One region of the Streptomyces sp. NPDC055632 genome, then DNA from elsewhere that is predicted to be linked to it. Evidence: riboswitches for the same ligand, from Rfam matches in the RefSeq annotation. Region 1 holds a riboswitch; the other holds the start of a gene.
What was found. Region 1 has a riboswitch for glycine ahead of gcvP (aminomethyl-transferring glycine dehydrogenase). Riboswitches for the same ligand answer to the same signal wherever they lie in the genome.
Positions count from the first base shown of each region.

Region 2: it holds a riboswitch for glycine, as region 1 does, so the genes downstream of both, gcvT (glycine cleavage system aminomethyltransferase GcvT) here and gcvP (aminomethyl-transferring glycine dehydrogenase) in region 1, are expected to answer to the same signal.

Region 1 is NZ_JBSHHY010000027.1:8,491-13,509, reverse strand. It holds gene gcvP (aminomethyl-transferring glycine dehydrogenase) at 1-1,960, opposite strand, end outside; glycine riboswitch at 2,139-2,238, opposite strand; gene ACWGSR_RS27860 (PRC-barrel domain-containing protein) at 2,351-2,725, shown strand; gene ACWGSR_RS27855 (DNA polymerase IV) at 2,835-4,295, opposite strand; gene ACWGSR_RS27850 (MerR family transcriptional regulator) at 4,351-4,968, opposite strand.
Region 2 is NZ_JBSHHY010000034.1:2,164-7,182, reverse strand. It holds gene ACWGSR_RS30795 (serine hydroxymethyltransferase) at 1-667, opposite strand, end outside; gene gcvH (glycine cleavage system protein GcvH) at 700-1,080, opposite strand; gene gcvT (glycine cleavage system aminomethyltransferase GcvT) at 1,158-2,282, opposite strand; glycine riboswitch at 2,452-2,566, opposite strand; gene ACWGSR_RS30780 (AAA family ATPase) at 2,719-3,381, shown strand; gene ACWGSR_RS30775 (enhanced serine sensitivity protein SseB) at 3,508-4,248, shown strand; gene ACWGSR_RS30770 (enhanced serine sensitivity protein SseB C-terminal domain-containing protein) at 4,394-5,019, shown strand, end outside.

The DNA of each region.
Region 1 (5,019 bases):
AGGTGATCATCAGGACGGACAGCTCGTCGCGGTACTGGGCGATCTTGGCCCGCAGGTCCTCGACGTCGACCTCGCCGTCGTCGGCGGTCTTCACCACGACGACCTTCATGCCGGCCATCACGGCGGAGGCGGCGTTGGTGCCGTGCGCGGAGGACGGGATGAGGCAGACGGTGCGCTGCTCGTCGCCGTTGGCCCGGTGGTAGGCGCGGACGGCGAGGAGGCCGGCCAGCTCACCCTGCGAACCGGCGTTGGGCTGGATCGACACCTTGTCGTAGCCGGTGACCTCGGCGAGGCGCTCCTCCAGCTCGGTGATGAGCGTGACGTAGCCCTGGGCCTGCTCGACCGGGGCGAAGGGGTGGATCTGGCCGAACTCGGGCCAGGTCACCGGCTCCATCTCGGTGGTCGCGTTCAGCTTCATCGTGCAGGAGCCGAGCGGGATCATGCCGCGGTCGAGCGCGTAGTCGCGGTCCGCGAGGCGGCGCAGGTAGCGCAGCATCGAGGTCTCGGAGCGGTGCGCGTGGAAGACCGGGTGGGTCAGGTACGCGTCGGAGCGCAGCAGACCGGCGGGCAGCGCGTCCTCGGTGGCGGCGTCCAGGGCCTCGACGTCGGCGGTGACGCCGAAGGCGGCCCAGACGGCGGCGAGCTGCTCGCGCGTGGTGGTCTCGTCGCAGGAGACCGACACGTGGTCGGCGTCGGCGCGGTGGAGGTTGACGCCGGCCTCGCGGGCGGCGGCGACGACCTCGTCGGCCTTGCCGGGCACGCGGGCGGTGAGGGTGTCGAAGAAGACGTCCCCGGTCAGCTCGACGCCCCCGGCGCGCAGACCGGCGGCGAGGATCGCGGCGTACCGGTGGGTGCGGAGCGCGATGCCCTTGAGGCCCTCGGGGCCGTGGTAGACGGCGTACATGCCGGCCATGACGGCGAGCAGCACCTGCGCGGTACAGATGTTGCTGGTGGCCTTCTCGCGGCGGATGTGCTGCTCGCGGGTCTGGAGGGCCAGGCGGTAGGCGCGGTTGCCGTCGGCGTCGACGGAGACGCCCACGAGGCGGCCGGGCAGGGAGCGGGCGTGCTTGTCCTGGACGGCCATGTAACCGGCGTGCGGGCCGCCGAAGCCCATCGGGACGCCGAAGCGCTGGGTGGTGCCGACGGCGATGTCGGCGCCGAGCTCGCCGGGCGAGGTGAGCAGGGTGAGGGCGAGCAGGTCGGCGGCGACGGTGACGATCGCGCCGAGCTCGTGGGCCGCGTCGATCAGCGGCTTGATGTCACGGACCGCACCGGAGGCTCCGGGGTACTGGATCAGCACGCCGAAGACGCCGCGCTCGGCGATCTCGGCCGGGATGCCCTCGCTCAGGTCGGCGACGACGACCTCGACGCCGGTCGGCTCGGCGCGGGTCTCGATGACGGCGATCGTCTGCGGCAGGGCGTCGGCGTCGATCAGGAAGACGCCCTTCTTCACCTTGCCGACGCGGCGGGACAGCGCCATGGCCTCGGCGGCGGCGGTGCCCTCGTCGAGCAGGGAGGCGCCGGAGGTGGGCAGGCCGGTCAGGTCGGCGACCATCGTCTGGAAGTTCAGCAGGGCCTCCAGACGGCCCTGGGAGATCTCCGGCTGGTACGGCGTGTAGGCCGTGTACCAGGCGGGGTTCTCCATCACGTTCCGGAGGATCACCGGCGGGGTGAAGGTGCCGTAGTAGCCAAGGCCGATCATCGGCGCGAGGACCTGGTTGCGGTCGGCGAGCGCGCGCAGCTCGGCGAGCACCTCGGCCTCGGTGCGCGCGGCCGGCAGGCCCAGCGCCTCGGCGTTCTTGATCACGTCCGGCACCGCGGCGGCCGTGAGCTCGTCGAGCGAGCCGTAACCGACCTGGGCGAGCATCTTGGCCCGGGCCTCGGCGTCGGGCCCGATGTGCCGCTGCTCGAACGGGATGCCCTGCTCGAGCTCGGAGAGCGGAATGCGGTTGGCGGTCATGTACGGAGGCCTCCTGGTCGTCACGACCTGCGAGGGGCACCACGGCGCGGGTACCCGGACGGCCTCCCCCTCTGTCATCTCAACCTGAGAGTTTCACCGGCACGCCTCGCGGCACGCCGGCTTTCACCGTCGGTGAGAGCGCATGCCGTCGGACATCCGCTCTGCTTTCCAGAGTGACCTCGTCCGCGCGGTACAGGGGCCTGAGAGATTCCGGGGAGGATTTGCTCCTTCGGCGCCCACCGGAAGGTTTCTCCGGGGGACTCTCCCGCACGGGGTCGACAGCCACGCCCAGCCTACCAGCGCGGTTGAGACTCCCTTCGCTCAAGTGGCCGACATCCCGGATGTGCACTTTGGTAGGGGGTAGAGGAGTTGCGACCAGTTGGAGGGACCGTGCAGACCGACATCGATCCGCGCAGCCTGATCGGCCGCAAGGCGTACGACCGGAACGGACACAAGATCGGAACCGTCGACGAGGTGTACCTGGACGACGCGACGGGCGTCCCGGAGTGGGCCGCGGTCCGCACCGGCCTGTTCAGCCGGGACGCCTTCGTCCCCCTGGAGCCGAGCGACCTGCTCGACGACGGCCTCCACGTCCCGTTCGAACGCGCCCTCATCAAGGACGCCCCGGACTTCGGCGTGGGCCGCCACCTCTCCCCGGAGCAGGAACTCCAGCTCTACCGCCACTACAGCCTCGCGCTCCCCCCGCCCCCGGCGGACGCCCCGGACAAGGACTTCGGCCGCCTGGCGGGCCAGGAGGGCGCCTGACCGAAAGCCGGCCCACGACCGTACGAAAGCCCCACCCGGCGCCACGGTCCGCAGCCCCCGACGGTGCGGAACCACCCACGGGAAGACCCGCACCCCGGCCCACCCACCGTCACGGGTGGTGCGGGTGGGAACCCGGCCCGGCCGCAGGGCCGGGCGCACCCCCACGGACCGCGGCAGGCGGCACTGCGGCACCCTCCACGGGCAAACCCGCACTCGGCCCCCGCTCCCGCACCAGCGGCAACGCCTCTCCCGTCGTCAGCTCCGGGTCGTCCACGGCGAACGTCCGCACCCGCCCCGGCGCCGATCCCGGCTCCTCGAACCGCACCGTGACCCGGCCGAGCCCGCTCCCCTGCACCCACCCGGCCCCGTGGACCGCGTGCCGCACGTCGTGCCCGGGCGCCCAGTGCCGCTCGGCGGCCGCGACGGGTCCGGCCGGCTCGGCAGCCTCGGCCGCCGGCACCGCAGGGGCGGCACCCTCCTCGCCCCGCTCCCCCGCCGGCTCCGCCTGGGCGAACAGGTCCTCCTGCGTGTAGTCCGCGAGCCCGCTCACCCCCACCCCGAGCAGCCGCACGCCCCCGGTGGTGTCCACGGAGTCGAGCAGCCGTCCCGCCGCCTCCCGCACGACCCCGAGCGCGTCCGTCGGCCCCCGCAGCGTCTCGGAGCGGGTCAGCGTCGAGAAGTCGAACCTCCGCACCTTCAGGACGATCGTCCGCCCCGAGTGCCCCGACGCCCGCAGCCGCTCCACGCACCGCTCCGCGAGCCGCTCGACCTCGCCCCGGATCCGCACCCGGTCGTGCAGGTCCACGGCGAAGGTGTCCTCGACGGAGACGGACTTGGCGTCCCGCTCGGCCACCACGGGCCGGTCGTCGTGCCCCTGGGCCATCCGGTACAGCGAGGCCCCGTGCGCCCGCCCGAGGAGCCGTACGAGCTCGTCCTCGCCCGCTTCCGCGAGGTCGGACACGGTCGTCATACCGGCCCGCCTCAGGTGCTCCCCGGTCGCCGGTCCGACCCCGGGCAGGATCCGCACGGACTCCGGTCCGAGGAGCTCCCGCTCGGTGCCCGGCTCTATGAGGGCGAGTCCGTCCGGCTTCGCCCGCTCGGAGGCGATCTTCGCGAGCATCTTCGATCCCGCGAGCCCCACGGAGCCGGTGAGCCCGGTCGTCGCGAGGATGTCGGCCCGCAGCCGCTCCCCCGCCGCCCGCGCGCCCGCCGTGTCGTGGGCGACGCCCCCCGCCTCCAGGTCCACGAAGGCCTCGTCGAGGCTGAGGGGCTCCACGAGCGGGGACAGCAGCCCGAGCAGCCGCATGACCTGCTCGCTGATCGACCGGTAGAAGGCGAAGCGCGGCACGAGATAGGCCGCGTTCGGCGCGAGCCGCCGCGCCTGGCCCATCGGCATCGCCGAGTGGACCCCGAAGCGGCGCGCCTCGTACGACGCGGTGGCGACCACGCCCCGGGGCCCGAGCCCACCCACGACCACGGGTTTTCCGCGCAGGCTGGGCTTCGCCGCCTGCTCGGCGGCGGCGAAGAACGCATCCATGTCGAGATGCAGGATCGTCGGCGCGGTTCTCACGCCCCCGATGCTCCCTCATCCCACTGACAACGCCCCGCGACGGCCCCGGGCCGGCTCAGACCGCCCGGTCCCGGCGCCGCCGGGCCAGCTCGTCACCGGGGTTGTGCCCCACCAGCGTCTCGCCGGTGTCCACCCGCTCCCCGTGGAGCTGCGAGAGCGCCGCCTCCACGTCCCGCCAGACCACTCCGACGGCGATGCCGAAGACGCCCTGACCGCCCTGGAGCAGGTCGACGACCTCGTCCGGCGAGGAACACTCGTAGACCGTGGCCCCGTCGCTCATGAGCGTCATCCGCTCCAGGTCCCGGAAGCCCCGGGCCCGCAGGTGCTGCACCGCGGCCCGGATGTTCTGCAGGGCCACCCCGGTGTCGAGAAAACGCTTGACGATCTTCAGGACGACGACGTCACGGAAGCTGTAGAGCCGCTGCGTCCCCGACCCGTACGCGGGCCGCACGCTCGGTTCCACGAGTCCGGTGCGCGCCCAGTAGTCCAACTGGCGATAGGTGATCCCGGCGGCCGCGCACGCCGTGGGGCCGCGGTAACCGATCACCTCGTCCGCCGCGCCCGTACCGGCCTCCGTACCGAAGTCGCCCACTCTGCCGTGAAGCGGATACGGACCGTTCTCCCCGGACGTGCGTCCGAGGGAGCTGCCCGCCGTACCGTCCGCGCTGCTCATCACGCCGACCCTCCGTCCTTGACCTGCCCACACGAAGGTAGGCAGTCACTC
Region 2 (5,019 bases), on a different contig from region 1:
CCACGTCCGCGTGCTCGACCGGGTTCGGGTGCAGACCGGCGGCGACCAGGCCCGCGAAGTGGGCCATGTCGACCCACAGGTAGGCGCCGACCTCGTCCGCGATCCGGCGGAACTCCGCGAAGTCCAGCTGGCGCGGGTAGGCCGACCAGCCCGCGATGATCACCTTCGGGCGGTGCTCCTTGGCGAGGCTCTCGACCTCGGCCATGTCGACCAGACCGGCCTCGTCCACGTGGTACGCGACCACGTCGAACTGCTTGCCGGAGAAGTTCAGGCGCATGCCGTGGGTGAGGTGGCCGCCGTGCGCCAGGTCCAGGCCCAGGATCGTGTCGCCCGGCTGGGCGATCGCGAAGAGGGCGGCCTGGTTCGCGGAGGCGCCGGAGTGCGGCTGGACGTTGGCGTACTCGGCGCCGAACAGGTCCTTGATCCGGTCGATGGCGATCTGCTCGGCCACGTCGACGTGCTCGCAGCCGCCGTAGTAGCGGCGGCCCGGGTAGCCCTCGGCGTACTTGTTGGTGAGGACGGAGCCCTGCGCCTCCATGACCGCGACCGGAGCGAAGTTCTCCGAGGCGATCATCTCGAGGGTGGACTGCTGACGGCGGAGCTCGGCGTCGACGGCGGCGGCGACGTCGGGGTCCAGCTCGTGGAGGGGAGTGTTCAGAAGCGACATGAATCGATCCCTAAGGGGTCTCGGGCCCGGTCTCAGTTCCCGGCGGAGAACGCGGCGTACTCGTCGGCGGTGAGCAGGTCGTCCGGCTCACCCGCGACGCGCACCTTGAACAGCCAGCCACCCTCGAACGGAGCCGTGTTCACCAGCGACGGGTCGTCCACCACGTCCTGGTTGGCGGCGACGACCTCACCCGAGACGGGGGAGTACAGGTCGCTCACGGACTTCGTCGACTCCAGCTCGCCGCAGGTCTCGCCCGCGGTGACGGTGTCGCCGACCTCGGGGAGCTGGGCGTAGACGACGTCACCGAGCGCGTTGGCCGCGAACTCCGTGATGCCGACGGTCGCGACGCCGTCCTCGGCGTCCGACAGCCACTCGTGCTCCTTGGTGTACCGCAGCTGCTGGGGGTTGCTCATGACCTGATTCTCCTGGATCGGGGGAGTGCTGATGAACGTCGGTCTTGCGGGGTGAGACGCGGAGTGGGACGGACGCGTCACTTCCGGCGCTTGTAGAACGGCAGCGCCACGACCTCGTACGGCTCGTGGGTGCCCCGGATGTCCACACCTACACCCTGGGCGCCGGGCTCCGCGTGCGCCGCGTCCACGTACGCCATCGCGATCGGCTTTCCGAGGGTCGGGGACGGGGCCCCGGAGGTGACCTCGCCGACGACCTCGCCGTCCTTGACGACGGAGAACCCGGCGCGCGGGACCCGGCGGCCCTCGGCGATCAGGCCGACCAGCCTGCGCGGCGGGGCGGTCTCGGCGCGCTCGGCGGCCTTCTCCAGGGCCTCGCGGCCGACGAAGCGGCCCCCATTGGTCGTCTTCTCGAACTTCACGACCCGGCCGAGACCGGCGTCGAAGGGGGTCAGGGAGGTGGTCAGCTCGTGGCCGTACAGCGGCATGCCCGCCTCCAGGCGGAGCGTGTCGCGGCAGGACAGGCCGCAGGGGATCAGGCCGACGCCCTCGCCCGCCCCGGTCAGCGCCCTCCACACGCCCTCGGCGTGCTCCGGCTTCAGGAAGAGCTCGAAGCCGTCCTCGCCGGTGTAGCCGGTGCGGGCGATCAGCGCGGGCACGCCCGCGACCGTGCCCGGCAGGCCGGCGTAGTACTTCAGGCCGTCCAGGTCGGCGTCGGTGACCGACTTCAGGATGCCGGGGGACTCCGGGCCCTGGACCGCGATCAGGGCGTACGCGTCGCGGTCGTCGCGGACCTCGGCGTCGAAGCCGGCGGCGCGCTCGGTGAGGGCGTCCAGGACGGTCTGGGCGTTGGAGGCGTTGGCGACGACCATGTACTCGGTCTCGCCCAGGCGGTAGACGATCAGGTCGTCCAGGATGCCGCCGTCCTCGCGACAGATCATCGTGTACCGGGCGCGGCCCGTGCCCACCGTGGAGATGTTGCCGACCAGGGCGAAGTCGAGCAGCTCGACGGCCTGCGGCCCGGTGACGGTGATCTCGCCCATGTGGGAGAGGTCGAAGAGGCCGGCCCGGGTGCGGACCGCGTTGTGCTCGTCGCGCTCGCTGCCGTACCGCAGCGGCATGTCCCAGCCGGCGAAGTCGGTCATGGTCGCGCCCAGCGAACGATGCAGGGCATCGAGGGCGGTCAGGCGGGGGGCAGAGGTCATGGGGTGGCTCCCGGGTCCCAAGGGCGTGATCGGTGACGAAGGCATGACGGGCGAGGACGTCCTCCCCATCTGTCATGGAACCTGAGAGGTTCACCGGGGGCACCTCGTCACCGAGAGCCCGGCTTGCACCTTGGGTGGGGACACTGGGTGTCCCGCTTTTCAGATCTGCCTCATCCACGCGGTACGGGGCCTGAGAGATTCAAGGGAGGGTCTTGCTCCTTCGGCGCCCGGACGCACCGGGTGGTCACCCACTCCGTGGTCCGGAACTCTCCCGCGCGGATTCGAACGGCCGGTATGCGGTTGTACAGGCGACCGTGGGCGCCTGGCGCGCACATCATTGCACGCGGTGTCGGCGCGGCAAATCGCTTGTGCCCCATTACCGTTTCTTTACACTTCTTGGGAAGGGTCTCCTGAGGCCCGTCAGGGGGAGACAGCGATGACGTTCCAGCACACCGGTACGTATGCGACGAGTACCGGCATACCGTCCCCACGGGCCCGCGCCCGGACCCGGAGACGGGGCCGGACCCTGCGGGACCTGCGCGAGCGCGGCGGCCGGGGCCCCCGCGCCCTGGTGTTCGCGGCCGGGGACCTCGTGGTCGTCTCCGGGCTGCCCGGCAGCGGCAAGTCCACCCTGATGAAGCGGACCGCCGGGGGCCGGGGCATCGACTCCCAGGACGCCCGGGAGCGCTGGGAGGCCCGGATGCCCCGCCTCCTGCCGTACGCCCTCTACCGCCCCCTGGTCCGGATCGCGCACTACGCCGGGCTGCGCCGCGCCCTGCGCTCCGGCGCGAGCGTGGTCGTGCACGACTGCGGCACCCAGTCCTGGGTGCGCGGCTGGCTCGCCCGCGAGGCCCGCCGCCGGGGGAGCGACCTGCACCTGGTCCTCCTCGACGTCACCCCGGACACCGCGAGGGCCGGGCAGCACGCCCGGGGCCGGGGCGTCTCCGCGTACGCCTTCGCCCGGCACCGGCGCGCGGTCGGCCGGCTGCTGCGGGCCGCCGAGACCGGCCGGCTCCCGCACGGCTGCGCCTCGGCGACCCTGCTCGACCGGGAGGCCGCCGACACCCTCCGGACGATCACCTTCGGGGAGACGGCCTGACCCCCCCTCACGGCGCGTCCGGGGCGCTCGTACCCTTCTCTTCCGGCCACGGCGGCGCCGGGGCGGCGTTAGGGTGCTGCCGGGCGGCCGGGTACGGCAGGCCGTGCGGAGAAGGGGAGTGGGACCGTGGACGTGACGTGGCCGGGCAACGAGCTCGAAGAGGTCCTCGCCGCCTCGCTCGGCAATCCCGAGGCGGGCGGCCGCCTCGTCGAGGTGCTGGGCCGCAGCCCGGTCTGGATCCCCCTGCCCAACGGCGGCGGCCCCGACAGCACCGACCTGGACCTCGCCACCATGGAGATCGACGGCGCGGCCTACGTGCCCGTCTTCAGCTCCGAGCAGCAGTTCCGCGCCTGCGCCGGCGACCACATGTCCTTCGCCGTCGCCCCCGCCCGCGACTTCGCCCGCGGCCTGCCCCCGCAGCTCGGCATCGCCGTGAACCCCGGCGGCACCGTCGGCGTCCCGCTGCCCCCGCCCGCCGTCGCCGAGCTCTGCCGCGTCGGCCGGACCCCGCTCGACGGTCCCGCGTCCGGCGGCCGCGTCCGGCTCTTCGAGCCCGACTGGCAGGACGACCCCGTCGACTTCCTCGCCGCCGCCTCCGCCGAGTTCGAGGCCACCGGCGTCGTCACCAGCGCCCGCCGGGCCCTCGCCAGCGTCGAGGGCACCGAACCGGCCCTCTTCATCGGCGTCCAGCTCTCCCGCTGGGAGGGCGCCGACCGCACCGCGCCCCTGGACGCCCTCGGCCGGGCCCTCGGCCGCGTCGAGGTCGCCTGGCCGGTCAACCTGATCCTGCTCGACATGGCGCAGGACCCGGTGGGCGACTGGATGGTGGACCGGGTCCGCCCCTTCTACCAGCGCGCCGCCGTGTGAGCGGCACCCCGTTCGGGGCCTGCCGGACGCCGCGGTCTGTCCGGCCCTGACCCGCCGGGCAGGCCCTAAGCTGAACTGACTCGACGGCCGCACCTGACCCGGTGGCCGCACAGACGTGGTGGACGGAAGAGGGGCGGGACCCAGGGTGAGTGCGTCAGGCACCGCTGCGACCGGTCAGATCGAGCACATGCTGCGCCAGGTGGCACCCGGACGCTACGACGCGTACGAGCGGCTGCTGCACGCCCTCGCCGACGGCGAGCTCCGGATGCTGCTCTGGCAGGGCTCGCCCGGCTCGCCCGACGCCCAGTACGGGAACATGGAGGTCGACGGCTTCGGCTACGCGCCCTGCGTCACCTCCGACCAGGAGCTCGCCGCCTCCGGCTGGAACCGCGCCCACGAGCGCGTCACCGGCCGCGAGATCGCCCGCGCCCTCTACCCCGACCGCTGGGGCGTCTGGCTGAATCCGCACGCCCCCGGCGGCGGCGTCGGCATCCCCTGGGCCGATCTGCGCCGGATCGCCACCGGCCTCGACCGGATGCCCGCCGGACCGCTGCGCGTCACCGAGCCCGCGCTGGAGGTCCCGCAGTTCTACGCCCTGATCACGCAGAACGCGCACCGCACCCCGGCCGTCCGGGCGCTGCGCCGCGGCTGGGTGCAGCCCGCGCTCGGCTCCCCGTACCTGGTCATCGGGCTCGACCTGTACGACACCTCCCCGGCGGCCGTCGACACGGTCCGGTCGATGATGCGCCAGTCCATCGGCTCCGTCCCCGA